3 regions of the Streptomyces sp. NPDC059524 genome follow, and region 3 is predicted to be linked to each of the others. Evidence: riboswitches for the same ligand, from Rfam matches in the RefSeq annotation. Region 3 holds a riboswitch; each other region holds the start of a gene.
What was found. Region 3 has a riboswitch for S-adenosylmethionine ahead of ACFW9D_RS04125 (IclR family transcriptional regulator). Riboswitches for the same ligand answer to the same signal wherever they lie in the genome.
Positions count from the first base shown of each region.

Region 1 (5,526 bases), on a different contig from region 3:
TGGGCCGGCTGCCCTATCTGCTCTTCTACCTGGTCACGGGGTATCTGGCGCTGTTCGGGTACGCGCTGGCGCACGCGAGCTCGGAGCAGACCCTGGTGGGCGCGTCCGGCGCGATCTCCGCGGTCCTGGGCGCGTTCCTCTACCTCTTCCCGGACGCGCGCGTGACGAGCCTGTTCCCGTTCCTCCTCTTCCTGCCGCTGCGCTTCCCGGCGTGGGTGGTGCTGCCGTTCTGGGTGGCGCTGCAGTGGGCGGCGGCGGGGCAGGCGGGTCAGGGCCCGGGGGTGGCCTATCTGGCGCACCTGGTGGGCTTCTCCACCGGGTTCCTCTACGCATGGGTGCGTTACCGGCGCCGGGCTAGAGTGAAGGCGACCCACACCACGGCCACCGAGGGAGACAGCCAGCCGTGATCACCGCGATCGTGCTCATCAAGACCAGCGTGGACCGCATCCCCGAGATCGCGGAGTCGATCGCGGCGCTGGAGAGCGTCAGCGAGGTCTTCTCCGTCACCGGCACGTACGACCTGATCGCCATGGTCCGGGTCGCCCGCCACGACGACCTCGCCGATGTCATCCCCGGCAAGATCAGCAAGATCCCCGGCGTGGAGGCGACGGACACCCACGTCGCCTTCCGCACCTACTCCCAGCACGACCTGGAGGCCGCGTTCTCCATCGGCCTGGACGGCTGAGCGGACCTCTCGCAAGCCTCAGGAGGCCGGGACGCAGCGCCCGTCCTCCGTGCGGTAGGTCCAGCGGGCGCCGTCGCGGACGAGCTCGGTGACCGCGGCGACGAAGCGCTCGACGTGCTCGTCGGGGGTGCCCGCGCCGAAGCTGACGCGGATCGCGTTCAGCGACTTCTCGCCCGGCGCCGCCTCGGGGGCGCCGCACTCCCCCTGCTGCTGCGGGTCCGAGCCGAGCAGCGTGCGCACCAGCGGGTGGGCGCAGAAGAGACCGTCGCGCACGCCGATGCCGTACTCGGCGGAGAGCGCGGCCGCGAAGTGCGAGGAGTTCCAGCCCTCGACGACGAACGAGATGACGCCGACCCGCGGGGCGTCGTCACCGAACAGCGACAGCACCTTCACCTCGGGCACCGCCGCGAGCCCCTCGCGCACCTTCCGGATCAGGTGCTGCTCGCGGGCGACGAGGGAGTCGAAGCCCGCCTCGGTCAGCGCCTTGCAGGCGGAGGCGATGGAGTAGACGCCGATGACGTTGGGCGAGCCGGCCTCGTGGCGGGCGGCGCTCTCGTGCCACTCCACGTCGACGCCGCCGTCCGCGCGCCGGGCGACCTTGCGCGAGGCGCCGCCGCCGGCGAGGTACGGCTCGGCCTCGGTCAGCCAGTCGGCGCGGCCCGCGAGCACACCGGAGCCGAACGGCGCGTACAGCTTGTGCCCGGAGAAGGCGACCCAGTCGACGTCCAGGTCCCGTACGGAGACGGGGTGGTGGGGGGCGAGCTGGGCGGCGTCGAGGACGATGCGGGCACCGTGCGCGTGCGCGGCGGCGGCCAGTTCGCGCACCGGCCACAGCTCGCCGGTGACGTTCGAGGCGCCGGTGACGCAGACGAGGGCCGGGCCGTAAGGGTCGCGGTCGGCGAGGGCGCGCTCCAGGGTGGCGACGGCCTCGTCGGGGGTGCGGGGCGCGTTCAGGTAGGTGACGCGGGCGTCGCGCCAGGGCAGCAGCGAGGCGTGGTGCTCGGTCTCGAAGACGAAGACCTCGCAGCCGGCCGGGACGGCCTGGGCGAGGAGGTTGAGCGAGTCGGTGGTGGAGCGGGTGAAGACGACCTGGTCGCCCTCGCGGCAGTCGAGGAACTCGGCGACGGCCTTGCGGGAGTTCTCGAACAGGTCGGTCGACAGCTGGGAGAGGTACCCGGCGCCGCGGTGCACGCTGCCGTAGTACGGGGCGTACGCGGCGACGTCGTCCCACACACGCTGGAGGGCCGGGGCGCTGGCGGCGTAGTCGAGGGCGGCGTAGGTGACCTCGCCACCGGTGACGAGCGGGACGGTGACGTCGCGGCCGAGGACCGGCAGCGGGGCGCCGCAGGCGGGGTCGGCGGAGTCGGCGCAGGCGGTGGCGGTGGCGGCGGAGGTGTGAGCGGACATGGGTGTCTCCCGGCAGGACAAGGCGAATGGATGGAGAGATCCCGCACGGCGGATATGACGGTGCTCAAAAGGCCGTCGGCGTACGGGTGTTGACCTCGACGCACGGCGGCACGGCCGGGCGGAGGGTGTGGTGGAGAAGGGGCGAGAAGCCCTAGCGCATTCGCTTGCTCACGAGACTGCTCCCTCGAACGACCCAGGACCCCAGGATTCGCGAGGGGTCCGCGCTTGCCACGCGCCTTGCTGCGCATGGCCTGGTCTTCACCCGGGGCACCCCGCCACGGACGGAGGGTTGCCGGACAGCGGGCCGGGGCCGTAATCGCTGTCACTCATGACCTTGGAAAGCATCCTGCCACACGTCTCGGAAACGGCAAGGGCGCAGTCCAGAATCTGGACTGCGCCCTCGGTCAGGCGGGTGCGGTCACTTCTGGGTGGCGGCCACCCAGCGCTCCAGGGCCGCCTTGGCCGCCCCGCTGTCGATCGAGTGGGCGGCCCGCTCCATGCCGGCCGCGATCTGCTCGGCGAGCGTGCCCTCGCCGGGGCGCACGGCGACGAGCGCGGCCGCCGAGTTGAGCAGCACGGCGTCGCGGACCGGCCCGCGCTCGCCGTCGAGCAGGCGCCGCGCCACCTCCGCGTTGTACGCCGGGTCGCCGCCGCGCAGGGCCTCGATAGGGACCGGCTCGATGCCGACGTCGCGCGGGTCGAAGCGCTCCTCGCGCACGGAGCCGTCCCGGACCACCCAGACGCGGGAGGTGCCGGTGACGGTCAGCTCGTCGAGGCCGTCGTCGCCGCGGAAGACGAGCGAGGAGTTGCCGCGCTCGGCGAAGACGCCGGCCACGACGGGCGCCATCCGGGCGTCGGCCACCCCGACGGCCTGGGCTCGGACCCGGGCCGGGTTGGTGAGCGGGCCGAGCAGGTTGAAGACGGTGCGGATGCCGAGCTGGCCGCGGGCCGCGCCGGCGTAGCGCAGCGCGGGGTGGAACTTCACGGCGAAGCAGAAGGTGATGCCCGCCTCCTCGGCGACCTGGGGCACCCGGGAGGGCGGCAGGTCGAGGTTGACGCCGAGCTTCTCCAGTACGTCCGAGGCCCCGGAAGCGGAGGACGCGGCCCGGTTGCCGTGCTTGACGACCTTGGCGCCCGCGCCGGCCACGACGATCGCGGACATGGTCGAGATGTTGACGGTCTTGGCTCCGTCGCCGCCGGTGCCGACGATGTCGACGGTCTCGCCCGGCACCTCGATCACGTTGGCGTGCTCGTACATGCCGCGGACCAGACCGGAGATCTCCTCGACGGTCTCGCCCTTGGCGCGCAGAGCCACCGCGAAGCCGGCGATCTGCGCGTCGGTGGCCTCGCCCCGCATGATCCGGTCCATGGCCCACGCGGTGTCGTCGGCGCTCAGGTCACGGCCCTCCAGCAGGCCGTTGAGGACGGAGGGCCAGGAACGGCCCGCCGCGGTGTCGCCTCCAGCGGGGGTCAAAGCGCTCATCGCCGCTCCTGGTGATACGCGTAGGACAGGTGAGAAAGGGGCGCTCCCACCTTATCCAGTGCCAGGACGGCGAAGAGCCCCCGTCCAGTGCCTGGACGGGGGCTCCTGCCGTGGCGAACAGCGTCAGAGATCAGTGGTGGCCGTGGCCGCTGGTGATCTCCTTGTACTCCTCGGCGGTGGGCTTGGGGATCTGGTTGTGCTCCCCGTAGTAGCCCTTCGAGAGCTTGGCGCGCAGCTTCTGCGTGCGCGACAGCTTGCGCTCCACACCGTTCTCGTCGACCGTCGGGCCGAGCTCCAGCGGCGCGTACTGCTCGTGCGCCGTGAGGGTGTGCAGGGCGTCCTGGTTCAGCGGCTCGTGGACCTCGATGAACTCACCGTGCGGCAGGCGCTTGATGATGCCGGACTCGCGTCCGTGCAGCACCTTGTCCTTGTCGCGGCGCTGGAGGCCGAGGCAGATCCGCTTGGTGGCGATGAAGACCACGACCGGCATCACGAAGAAGCTGATGCGGACGAACCAGGTGATCGCGTTGATCGACAGGTGGAAGTGCGTGGCCCAGAGGTCGTTGCCACCACCGATCATCAGCACGAAGTACCAGGAGATCCACGCGGCGCCGAACGCGGTGCGCGTCGGGGCGTTGCGCGGGCGGTCCAGGATGTGGTGCTCGCGCTTGTCGCCGGTGACCCAGGACTCGATGAACGGGTAGACGGCGATGGCGACCAGGACCAGCGGGAAGATCACCAGCGGGATGAACACACCCAGGACGAGCGTGTGACCCCAGAGGTTGATCTCCCAGCCCGGCATCGTACGGATGAGGCCTTCGGAGAAGCCCATGTACCAGTCGGGCTGGGCGCCCGTGGAGACCTGGTCCGGACGGTACGGGCCGATGGCCCAGATCGGGTTGATCGTGGCGATCGCCGAGATGACGGCGATGACACCGAAGACCAGGAAGAAGAAGCCACCCGCCTTGGCCATGTAGACCGGCAGCAGCGGCATGCCGACGACGTTCTTCTCGGTCTTGCCGGGGCCCGCGAACTGCGTGTGCTTGTGGTAGAAGACCAGGATCAGGTGCGCCACCATCAGGCCGAGCATGATGCCCGGCAGCAGCAGGATGTGGACCGAGTAGAACCGGGCCACGAAGTCGCCGCCCGGGAACTCTCCGCCGAACAGGAAGAACGAGAGGTACGTGCCGACGATCGGCACGGACAGGACCGCGCCCTCCATGAAGCGGACACCGGTGCCGGAGAGCAGGTCGTCCGGGAGCGAGTAACCGGTGAAGCCGGTGAACATGCCGAGGACGAACAGCAGGAAGCCGAACAGCCAGTTGACCTCACGCGGCTTGCGGAACGCACCCGTGAAGAACACGCGCATCATGTGCACGAACATGCCGGCGAGGAAGATCAGCGCGGCCCAGTGGTGGATCTGCCGGATGAGCAGACCACCGCGCACATCGAAGCTGATGTGCATGGTCGAGTTGAACGCCTCGGACATCAGCTGTCCCTGCAGCGGGATGTAGCTGCCGTTGTACTCCACCTCGTTCATCGACGGGTGGAAGAACAGCGTCAGGTACACACCCGTGAGGATGATGATGATGAAGCTGTACATGCAGATCTCGCCGAGCATGAAGGACCAGTGGTCCGGAAAGATCTTGCGCATGTTGGCCTTGGCCAGGGAGTAGATCCCCAGGCGGCCGTCGGCCCAGTCGGCGACGCGCTCGCCGGCCGGCGCCTTCTCGCGGGAAGGCGCCTCGTTGGTGGTCGTAGTACTCATCCGCGCTCCCAGAAGGCAGGACCGACGGGCTCGTCGAAGTCGCCGAGCGCCGCGAGGTGGCCCTCGTCGTCAATACCGATGCGCAGCTGCGGCAGGGCGTGACCGGCCGGGCCGAAGATCACCCGCGCGCCGTCGGAGAGGTCGAAGGTGGACTGGTGGCAGGGGCACAGCGCGTGGTGCGTC
Region 1 is NZ_JBHYTK010000141.1:6,003-11,528, forward strand. It holds gene ACFW9D_RS30095 (rhomboid family intramembrane serine protease) at 1-407, shown strand, start outside; gene ACFW9D_RS30100 (Lrp/AsnC family transcriptional regulator) at 404-685, shown strand; gene ACFW9D_RS30105 (aminotransferase class V-fold PLP-dependent enzyme) at 704-2,092, opposite strand; SAM riboswitch class IV at 2,309-2,426, opposite strand; gene trpD (anthranilate phosphoribosyltransferase) at 2,511-3,575, opposite strand; gene ACFW9D_RS30115 (cytochrome bc complex cytochrome b subunit) at 3,706-5,343, opposite strand; gene ACFW9D_RS30120 (ubiquinol-cytochrome c reductase iron-sulfur subunit) at 5,340-5,526, opposite strand, start outside.
Region 1: linked by a shared signal. The riboswitch ahead of ACFW9D_RS30105 (aminotransferase class V-fold PLP-dependent enzyme) and the one ahead of ACFW9D_RS04125 (IclR family transcriptional regulator) in region 3 are both predicted to bind S-adenosylmethionine.

Region 2 (5,526 bases), on a different contig from region 3:
CGAGTCCGTCCTCTACGCCGGCGACGACCTCGGCGACCTCCCGGCGTACGCCGCCGTCGAGAAACTCCGCGCGAACGGAACCCCGGGCCTCCTGGTCTGCAGCGCCAGCGAAGAAGTCCCCGACCTGGCCGGCCGCTCCGACCTCACCGTCCCCGGCCCGTCCGGAGTGGTCACTCTCCTGAAATCCCTGGCCACGGAACTGGGCGCCCGGTAAGTCCCGCGGGCCGCGCGGGGCTGGACCGGGGCGCCGGGGCGGATGTGCCCCGTCAGAGGCGCGGGGCTGCGCCGATGTGCGGCTCCGCCGCGTGGGCGCGATCGGCCCTGTCTGCCCGGCGCCGGGGCGGATGTGCCCCGTCAGGGGCGCGGGGCTGTGCCGATGTGCGGCTCCGCCGCGTGGGCGCGATCGGCCCTGTCTGCCCGGCGCCGGGGCGGATGTGCCCCGTCAGGGGCGCGGGGAACTGCGCGAGCAACCAGGACGGCGCGGCAGTCGGCGACGGTGTTCGGCCCCTACGGCGCGGCGCTGTAGCGGAGGCCGACCGCATCGCGCACCCGGCGCCGGGGTGCCGCCTTGCCCACCCGTGCCGCCCCAGGCGGCAGACTGCCCAAGGCTGGGGAGACCGGATGCGTGCCCCGGGCTGGGGTGCTGCCCGAGGCCGGGTGCCGGGCCGACGCCCCCGGAGGGGGCGGGAGGGTGGGAGAAGGGGGCGGGCTATATGCCGGGGGAGCCGGAGTGGCTGGGGCAGGGGCGAGAGGGGGCAGGGCGGCCCCGTCCGGCACTCGGGGCGGTGTCGATGCACAGATCCCGGGCGGGGGCGCGATCGGTGCTGGGGTGGATGCGCCCCGTAAGGGGCGCGGGGAACTGCGCGAGCGACCACGACGGTGGCGCGGCCGGCGACGATGCTCGGCCCCTGACGATGTTCGGCCCCTACGGTGGCTGCGCGAGCGACCACGACGGTGGCGCGGTCGGCGACGATGTTCGGCCCCTACGGCGGCGGCGCCGGGCGGCGGGGTCAGGGCTTGTGGAGGGCCTTCAGTTGGGCGAGGAACCATTGGGCGGGCGGCAACGAGGATCCCGCCGCCGCCAAGCGCTCGCCCCGCGCCACCCGCTCCCCCTCCGGCATGTCGAGCGCCGCGCCCAACGCCTCCGCCGTCCCGATCAGGTCATAGGGATTGACCCCGAGCGCGTCCTCCCCGAGCTCCTCGTACGCCCCCGCCTCCCGCGAGAGCACGAGCACGCACCCGCCCCCGTCGGAGACGATCGGCACCTCCTTGGCGACCAGGTTCATGCCGTCCCGGATCGGGTTCACGAGGGCGACGTCCGCCAGCCGGTACGCCGCCAGCGAGCGCGCGAAGTCGTCCTTCACGTGGAGGACGACCGGCGTCCAGTCCTCCGTACCGAAACGGGAGTTGATCGACGCCGCGACCCAGGAGACCTCCGCCGTGTACTCCTGGTACACCTCCAGGTCCTGCCGCGACGGATACGCGAACGCGAGATGCACGACCCGCTCCCGCCACTCCGGCCGCGTCTCGAGGAGCAGCTCGAAGGCCCGCAGCCCGCGCACGATGTTCTTGGACAGCTCCGTGCGGTCCACCCGCACCACGACCTTGCGCCCCGCGCCCACCTGCTCCCGCAGCGCCGCGAGCCGCTCCTCGACGTCCTCCCGGTGCGCCCGCTCCCGCAGGAACTCCGCGTCGGCCCCGAGCCCGTGCACCCCGATCTCCGTACCGCCGGGCCCGCCCACGATCCGCGCGCAGCATTCCGTGAACGCGTCCGCCCAGCGCCGGGTGAGGAAGCCCAGCCGGTCCGCTCCGAGCATCCCCCGCAGCAGCTGCTCCGCAATGTCGTCCGGCAGCATCCGGAAGTAGTCGACGGGCGCCCACGGCGTGTGCGAGAAGTGCCCGATGCGCAGGTCGGGACGGAGCGCGCGGAGCATGCCCGGCACCAGGGCCAGGTGGTAGTCCTGGACCACGACCGTCGCGCCCTCGGCCGCCCCGTCCGCGAGCGCCCGGGCGAACGCCCGGTTGTACTCCTCGTACGCCGCCCACTGCCGTCGGAACTCCGGTCCGAACGACGGCTCCAGGGGGGTCTGGTACAGCATGTGGTGCACGAACCACAGCACCGAGTTCGCGATCCCGTTGTACGCGGACGCGTGCACCTCCGGGTCGATGTCGAGCATCCGCACACCCGGCTCGGTGATCCCGCGCCGCACCGCCTCCCGGTCCCCGTCGCCGAGCGCCGCGCACACCCACAGCTTGTCGTCGACGGAGCTCAGCGCGGACACGAGCCCGCCCCCGCCCCGCTTGGCCGTGACCGTGCCGTCGTCCCCGACGGCGTACGAGACCGGTCCCCGGTTGGACGCGACAAGAACCTCAGCAGCACCAGGAGTGGAAGCCATACGCCCAAGCTAGCCGCCGCCGAAACACCTCAAACGTGTAAGGCGCTCACGCCACCCGGCGCTCGCGGTACTCGTCGATCTCGGCCATCGGAGGCCGCTCCTCCGTGTCCACGTCGTGCGTACGCGGCTCGAAGCCCTTCTCGCCCCGCTCGAACTGGGTCAGCACCGGCCGCACCAGATGCCCGCGCGCGAGCCGCAGCTGCGCCGTGCGGTAGATCGCCGCCGCCATCCGTCCGAGCGCCTGCCCGTCCTGGTGCCGGTGCTTCCTGACCCCCACGTCGACCTGCGCGAGCGCGCCCAGGCCCACCGTGTGCAGCGCGTCCACGAGCAGCCCCAGCTCGACCCCGTACCCGACCGGGAACGGCAGCTGTTCGAGCAGCGACCGGCGGGCCGCGTACTCGCCGCCGAGCGGCTGCACGAATCCGGCCAGCCGCGGCCAGTGCAGATTGAGCAGCGGCCGCGCCACCAGCTCGGTCACCCGCCCGCCCTGCCCGACGGCGTCACCGAGCGGCCGGTCGTACATCGCCTTCACCAACTGCACGTCCGGGTCGGTGAGCAGCGGCCCGACGATTCCGGACACGAAGTCCGCGGAGAACTCCTTGAGGTCCGCGTCCACGAAGCAGACGATGTCCCCGGACGTCACGAGGAGCGAGCGCCACAGCACCTCGCCCTTGCCGGGCCGGGCCGGGAGCCGCGGCAGGATCGCGTCCCGGTGCACGACCCGCGCCCCGGCCGCCGCCGCGACCTCGGAGGTCCGGTCCGTGGACCCGGAGTCCACGACCACCAGCTCGTCGACCAGCGGCACCGCGTCCGTCATCAGTTCGCGCCGGATCACCGACACGATCTGGCCGACCGTCGCCTCCTCGTCGAGGGCCGGCAGCACGACGCTCACGGTCTGCCCCGACGCGCGCTTCGCGGCGATCAGCTGGTGCAGTGGCCGGTCCGCCACGGACCAGGAGCGCTCGTTCAGCCAGCGCTCTACCTCTTCCAGCACGGTCGGCTGCTCCTCACTCCGCGTGGTGGTGCGGGACGATTTGTGATCCATCTCGCGGTTCGGACGACTATCTCAAGCGCCCAAGCCGTCGGTTACAGTCTTGAACAAGGCCGGGGACCACCGCATGCCGGGGTCACCGTCGGCCACGTTCAACAATCGAATACCGCTCATCCAGAGGGGCAGAGGGATACGGCCCGTTGAAGCCCCGGCAACCCTCCAGCCGGTCTCGTAGGACACCGCAACTGTCCACCGCGAGGCTCCCGGCTAGGGAAGGTGCCAAATCCGTCTCACGGCGAGATGCGTCGTGAGGAAGATGAGGAGAAAGGGCCTCGCCTCTCATGGCTGTACAGACTGTCGCCACCGGAACCACCCCCTCCGAGAAGACCGTGGACCTCGGTCCCGCCTCGGGTCTCTCCTGCCGCGAGTGCGGTGCGAAGTTCGAGCTCGGTCCGATCTTCGCGTGCGTCGAGTGTTTCGGGCCTCTGGAAGTCGCGTACGACCTTCCCGTCGGCGACCCCGAGGCGCTCCGCAAGCAGATCGAGGCCGGCCCCGCGAACATCTGGCGCTACGCCCCGCTCCTGCCGGTCCCGGCGGACGTCGCCGAGAAGCCGAACCTGAACCCGGGCTGGACCCACCTGGTCAAGGCCGACAACCTGGCCCGCGAACTCGGCGTCGAGCAGGGCAAGCTGTTCGTCAAGGACGACTCCGGCAACCCGACGCACTCCTTCAAGGACCGCGTCGTCGCCCAGGCCATCGAGGCTGCCCGCGCCTTCGGCTTCACCACCCTCTCCTGCTCCTCCACGGGCAACCTGGCCGGTGCCGTCGGCGCCGCCGCCGCCCGCGCCGGCTTCCGCTCCTGCGTGTTCATCCCGCACGACCTGGAGCAGGGCAAGGTCGTCATGGCCGGTGTCTACGGCGGTGACCTCGTCGCCATCGAGGGCAACTACGACGACGTGAACCGCTTCTGCTCCGAGCTCATCGGCGACCCGCTGGGCGAGGGCTGGGGCTTCGTCAACGTGAACCTGCGCCCGTACTACGGCGAGGGCTCCAAGACGCTCGCCTACGAGATCTGCGAGCAGCTGGGCTGGCAGCTGCCGGACCAGCTGGTCATCCCGATCGCGTCCGGTTCGCAGTTCACGAAGATCGACAAGGGTCTGCAGGAGCTCATCAAGCTCGGCCTCGTCGAGGACAAGCCGTACAAGCTCTTCGGCGCCCAGGCCGAGGGCTGCTCGCCGGTCTCCGTCGCCTACAAGGGCGGCCACGACGTCGTCCGCCCGCAGAAGCCGAACACGATCGCCAAGTCGCTCGCCATCGGCAACCCGGCCGACGGCCCGTACGTCCTCGACATCGCGCGCCGCACCGGTGGCGCCGTGGAGGACGTGAACGACGAGCAGGTCGTCGACGCGATCAAGCTGCTCGCGCGGACCGAGGGCATCTTCGCGGAGACCGCCGGCGGTGTGACGCTCGGTGTCACCAAGAAGCTCATCGAGGCGGGGCTGATCGATCCGTCGCTGACGACTGTCGTGCTGAACACGGGTGACGGTCTGAAGACGCTGGACGCTGTCGCTGAGACGTCGCAGGCCACGGCGACCATCCGGCCGAGCCTGGATGCGTTCCGTGAGGCTGGGCTCGCTCAGTAGTCCTTCCCCGACCCCGCCCCTTCCCGAAACCGGGGGCTCTGCCCCCGCACCCCCGCTCCTCAATCTCCCCCAGACTTCGTCCGGGGGGACCCCCAGGGGCTGAGATCGCCAGAGGTGAAACCATGAGCGTCAACGTCCGGATCCCCACCATTCTCCGCACCTACACCGGTGGTCAGGCCGAGGTGCCGGCCGAGGGGGCGACCCTCGCCGACGTCATCGCCGACCTGGAGAAGAACCACACGGGGATCGCCGCCCGCGTGCTGGACGACCAGGGCAAGCTGCGCCGTTTCGTGAACGTGTACGTGAACGACGACGACGTCCGCTTCGAGCAGGGCCTGGAGACCGCGACGCCGGACGGCGCCGGCGTCTCGATCATTCCCGCCGTCGCCGGCGGCTGATCGGCTCGACCCGTGCGGGATTTCCCTGACTTACCCAGAGTTACCAGATTGGCCCCCCCGGCGAGATATGGGGAGGGGGCAATTCTGCATGGTTGAGC
Region 2 is NZ_JBHYTK010000126.1:9,435-14,960, reverse strand. It holds gene otsB (trehalose-phosphatase) at 1-214, shown strand, start outside; gene ACFW9D_RS28590 (trehalose-6-phosphate synthase) at 1,011-2,396, opposite strand; gene ACFW9D_RS28585 (glucosyl-3-phosphoglycerate synthase) at 2,443-3,390, opposite strand; SAM riboswitch class I at 3,555-3,710, shown strand; gene thrC (threonine synthase) at 3,729-5,030, shown strand; gene ACFW9D_RS28575 (MoaD/ThiS family protein) at 5,153-5,428, shown strand.
Region 2: linked by a shared signal. The riboswitch ahead of thrC (threonine synthase) and the one ahead of ACFW9D_RS04125 (IclR family transcriptional regulator) in region 3 are both predicted to bind S-adenosylmethionine.

Region 3 (5,526 bases):
GTTCTCCCGGCTGTGGCCGGGCCGCGACGACCCGTTCGCCGCCCGCATGAACACCGTCCCGAAGCTGATCGCCTCCCGCACCCTGGCCCAGACCGACACCTCGGCCTGGGCGAACTCCACGCTCCTCGACGGCGACCTGGCCGACGCCGTCAAGCGTGAGAGCCGCGACGTGATCATCACCGGAAGCCTCAGCGTCGTGGACCAGCTGAGGGCCGCCGACCTGGTCGACGAGTACCGTCTGCTGACCTTCCCCAGCGTGCTCGGCACGGGCAGACACCTCTTCCCGACCGACGGCCCCCGAGCCGAACTGGACTGCCTCTCCACGCAGCAGATCGGCGCCGCCGTCCTCACCCACTACCGCAGGGCGGCGCGGTGACCGCTCGCCGCGGCCTCCTGCGCAGGTCCCCCGGCAGCACAGATGATCGCGACAGGACCGGTCGTGCGGGCGAAGCAAGCTAGTACGCGGCGCTGCGCGCCAGGCCCGACAGATACAGCTCGCAGTCATAGACCGAGAGGCCCTCCTCCGGTTCCTCCTCCTCGGCGTAGAGGGCGCGGCCGTCTTCCGTCAGGAGATGGACACCGAGTTCGGCCGCGCCCTCGGGCTCCGGCGGCGCCGGGTGACCGCCGTCCGGGCAGGTACACGCGGGCGACTCGGCGAAGGTCTGCCGAAAGCCCCGCAGAACACCCTCGTACGCCCGGATCAGGTCCTCCTGATCGGACAGACGCGCCTCTACATACCAGGACATGGCGTAGAGCAGGACCAGGTAGCCCGAGCGTTCGAACCTGCCCTGCTCTGTGCCCTGTCGGGCGAGCGCGGCGTCAGCGTCGGCCACGAGCCGGCCCAGCGTCTCGACGGGGTCGCCCGAGGGATAGTCGACCGCGATGGAACCCAGTTCACGGCACAGACGGTCGTGTTCCGTACTGAGTGCCGGCGCCTGCTCTGTCATCACTCACATCCTTGCCGTCGTCCTGCCGGTCACGCTCGCTGCCGAAAGGACATGCATGGGTGCCATGGCCTTCCGCGCTCGGCATCTTTGCATCTCAACGTGATGACAGCAGATCTGGCGCTATGTCAGACGGGGAACTTCGATCCGCGGAACGCCATCACGACGAGGCAGCGCGATCGCCTCTCGGAGGAGCGGGCGCCGCGGATCGGCGGCCGTAGCGCACCGACGACATGATGAGCGCGAGCGCAGCCATCGCGCGGGACATCCTGCTTTCGTCGCTCACGAGGACCATCACCATCACCGCCATGATCAGCACCTCAGCCGGCCGGTCCCACCGCGCCAACTGCCTGGCGAAGGACGTCATCGCGGACCCGTCGCCGCGGACGGTCTTCGTACGGTTCTGTCTGTAGATCACTCCGCCCCCCCTTGCACGCATCAGCAGCGCTCTGGCCGCGTCCCTCGTCTACCGCGATGTGTCGCCGGGTCGCAAGAGGCTGACAGATCGCTGAGCGCGTCTCGCCGGGCGGGGCCCGACCCTGGCCCGGAGCCCCCGGTCTGCGGCGGGCGGAGTCTTGCTATTGTCTTCGCGAATCATCCAGAGGGGTGGAGGGACCGGCCCTACGAAGCCCCGGCAACTCCCCGGTCGACTCGGTGCTCATTCTTTGCGCCGCGCCGTCGGGTCCAGTGCCAACTCCGGCCCGCGCCAACGTGGCGTGGGAAAAGATGAGGAGACACGGTGCTCTCTGTGCTGCCCTTCACCCAAGCCCTGTCCGTCCTGGGCTTTCCGCATACCCGTCTCGTGATCTCTGCGGCTGCTCGGCCGATGTCTTCGGCCGTTTCTCGCTGATCATCCCTGCCCTCGCCCAGGCGAGGTCTCCGCGATCCCTCTTCGCGTCCTGAGACTGGAGTAGCTCTTTCCATGGACATTTCGGATATTTCCAGTGGTGTCGGCGTCCTCGACAAGACCGCAGTGATCATGGGTGCGCTGGCGTCGGGGCCCGCCACCCTGGCGGGTCTGGTCGCCGCCACCGGCCTGTCCCGGCCCACCGCCCACCGGCTCGCCACTGCCCTCGAACGCCACCGTCTCGTCGGCAGGGACCTCCAGGGCCGGTTCGTCCTCGGCCCCTGGCTCGCCGAGCTCTCGGCCGCGTCGAGCGAGGACCATCTGCTGACCGCGGCGGGTCCGGTCCTCACCGCCCTGCGTGACACGACCGGTGAGAGCACGCAGCTCTACCGGCGCCAAGGGGAGCTGCGTGTCTGCGTCGCCGCCGCGGAGCGGACGGCCGGCCTGCGTGACACGGTGCCCGTCGGTTCCGCATTCCCCATGAAGGTCGGCTCCGCCTCCCAGGTCCTGTTGGCCTGGGAGGAACCGGAGCGCTACCACCACGGCCTGCAGGGCGCGCACTTCACGGCCAGGACCCTGAGCGGCGTACGGCGCCGGGGCTGGGCCCAGTCGATCGGCGAACGCGAACCCGGCATGGCCTCCGTCTCGGCACCGGTGCGGGACCCCGCTCGGCGCGTCGTGGCCGCGGTCACGGTGACCGGCCCGGTTCAACGTCTCACCCGCCACCCCGGCGCCCGGCTCGCGAAGGTCGCCGTCGACGCGGCCGACCGCCTCACCGAGGCCGTCCACCCATCCTGACGGCGGATACGGAACGCCGGCCGATGTCAGGCCTCGAAGGATGCGGCGGACCTTGCGGCCCGTTCGAGCTTCGCGCGGTGGTCGGCGCGGGCCTGTTCGTCGATCGGCCGCTCGTGTTCGGCGCGCAGACCGGTCCGGCCGTCGACGCCCTCGCGCAGGATGTCGGCTTGTCCGGTGTGCCGGACGGTCTCGCCGAGGACGTGAACCAGGATGGCGAACAGGTTGGTGGCGGAGTGCGGCTGCGGCCACCAGGGCACGTGGCCGGAGGCGTCGAGGGAGAGTTCGTCGATCGTGGCGTCCGAGCGTTTCCAGGTGCGCCGGTAGAACGCGACGATCTCGTCGCGGGTCTCGTCCTCGGTCGCCCACTGGTCGCTGCCGTCGGAGTCCTGCCACCGGCACAGCGGTTCCGGGGACCGTCGGTCGAAGACCTCGCCGAAGTACCTGGCCTCGACGGTGGCCACGTGTTTGACGAGGCCGAGGAGGTTGGTCCCCGTCGCGGTCAGGGGTCGGCGGGCGTCGTACTCGGACAGGCCGTCGAGTTTCCAGAGCAGGGCCTCGCGGTCCCGCCGCAGTCTGCCGTGCAGGTTGTCCTTCGCGAATGCGTCGATCATGCGGTGTGCGCCTTCCGTGGGGTGTCCGTGGTCTCAAGGTCTCGTAGGACGGGTTTCGGGGTGGCCGGGTCGTGCCAGAGGTGGATCCAACCGGCGGTGAGTGCCGCCGCGCAGCCTGCCAGGGCGATGGCGCCGCCTGTTCCGATGCCTGCGGACACCGTGCCGAAGCAGGCCGGGCCGACACCTTGCAGCGTCATGCCTCCGGCGCCCAGCAGGCCGAACGCCTGGCCGTGGCCGTCCTGCGGCAGGGCGTCCAGGAACGGTCGTTGCAGGCCGAGGCCGTAGGCGAATCCGAAGCCGCTGAGCAGCAGCAGGCAGGACGAGGCGCCGACTCCGGGCCCGGCGGCGAAGCCGAACAGGGGCAGTCCCATCAGCGCGGCCAGCGGAACCACCAGCCGCTCGCGGGTCGGTGGGGGCAGGAGACGGCCGACCAGCACGTCGCCGATGAGCATGCCGACCGGCAGGCAGCCCATCAGCACCGCGTACCAGCCGGGCGCGAAGTGGCGCCCGCCGGCGTAGGCGACGATCAGGCCCTCCGCGCCCGCGACGAACGCGGGCGGCAGCCACTGGCCCAGCATCAGCCGTCGTACCGTCTGTCCCCGCAGCAGCAGAGCGGCACCGTTCAGGCTTGTCCGCACGGTCCCACCGTCGCCCTGCACGCTCTCGGTCGCTCCCGACCGCCGCCTCGGCAGCCGGATGCGGATGGCGAGCGCGCAGCCGAGGTAGAGGACGGCGCTCACCGCGAGCGCCCGGTGCGGTCCGAGTGCCGCGACGGTCGCGCCTCCCAGCGCCAGACCGAACAGTTGCGCGCCGGAACCGGCGATGTTGTTCAGGGAACGGCCCAGTACGTAAGCGTCGCCTTCCAGCGCCTGCGCGATCAGTCGGCTCGACGCGCCGCTGAACACCGGTGTCGCGAGGGCGACCAGCGCCACGACACCGAGGCTTGCCGCGATCGGCATCCGTACCAGGGCGAGCAGCAGGGCGGCGGCGCACTCAAAGGCGTAGCCGCCGGTGAGGAGCGCGCGGGGCGGCAGCCGGTCGGCCAGGGAGCCCAGCAGCAGCGAGCCGAAGAGTTGCGGGAGGAAGCCGATACCGAAGGCCAGTGCGCTCAGCAGCGCGGAGTCGGTGGTCGCGTAGACCAGCACCGAGAACGTGGTGATCCGCAGCGCGTCCGCGGTGATCGCAACGGTACGCGTCGCGAAGAGCAGCCGGAATCGCGGCTCGGCCAGCACCTCGCGGTAGGTGGCACGGTGGTTGCCGTGTGCGGCTCCGGCGGTCGGGGTCATGGCGTCCAGCCTCGGCGGGTGCCCGCACCGCTCACCAATGATTCGTCGCTCGACGAATCCAAACAACCGGCCCGCGCTAGCATGACCAGGTGCTGCGCTTCGAAGTCTCCGTCGACGACCTGCTGCGCAGCCGCTTCGCGCTGTCGCCCGCACTGGACCTGTGCCTGCTGCTGCGCTCGCTCGCGAGCCACGAACGGCCGCTCCCCCGGGCCTGGGCCGCCCGGCTCGAGCCGGCCTTCGAACGCCTTCGCCGCGAGACCGAACTCAACGCCTTCCTCGCCCTGCAGAACCCGCAGGGCGGACCCGACTTCGTCGCCCCACCCCCGCGTGGCCTCAGCCAGACCTGGGCGGACGACCTGGCCGTGATCCGAGCCACTCCGCCGGCGGCGGCCCGCCGCGAGATCGCCGCCACCGCGACCGGCCCGTCCGCCCGTGATCCCCGCGTACGCGCCGTGCTGGACTCGGAGGACGTCGTCCCCAGAATCGCCGCGGCGATGGACCAGGCGTGGCACGAACTGCTCGCCGCGGACTGGCCGCAGCTGCGCGCGGTCTGCGAGCGCGATGTCGTGCACCGGGTCGGGGTGATCGGCGAGCGCGGCTGGGCCGCGGCCGTCGAGAGCCTGCACCCGGGCATCGCGTGGCGCGCCGGCGGCATCGAGATCGGCTTCTTCCGCGGCGAAACCGTCCGCCTCTCCGGCGACGGACTCCTGCTCATCCCCTCGGTCTTCGTCGGGCACATCGCCGCCCACCTCGAAGACCCCTGGCCGAGAACCCTGGTCTACCGGGCCCGCGGCACCGCCGCCCTGTGGGGCGAACAGGAGGCCGCCCCGCAGCCGGACGCGCTGACCGCCCTGGTCGGCCGGGCCCGGGCCCGGCTGCTGACGGCCCTGGACGCACCGGCCAGCACCAGCCACCTCGCCCGAAGCCTCGCCATGGCCCCCGGCGCCGTGGGAGACCACCTCGCCATCCTGCGTGGCGCGGGGCTGCTCGTCCGCGCCCGGTCCGGACGGTCGGTGCTGTACCGGCGCACCCCGCTCGGC
Region 3 is NZ_JBHYTK010000009.1:10,609-16,134, reverse strand. It holds gene ACFW9D_RS04135 (dihydrofolate reductase family protein) at 1-376, shown strand, start outside; gene ACFW9D_RS04130 (hypothetical protein) at 456-947, opposite strand; SAM riboswitch class I at 1,536-1,677, shown strand; gene ACFW9D_RS04125 (IclR family transcriptional regulator) at 1,867-2,589, shown strand; gene ACFW9D_RS04120 (DinB family protein) at 2,616-3,200, opposite strand; gene ACFW9D_RS04115 (MFS transporter) at 3,197-4,486, opposite strand; gene ACFW9D_RS04110 (ArsR/SmtB family transcription factor) at 4,576-5,526, shown strand, end outside.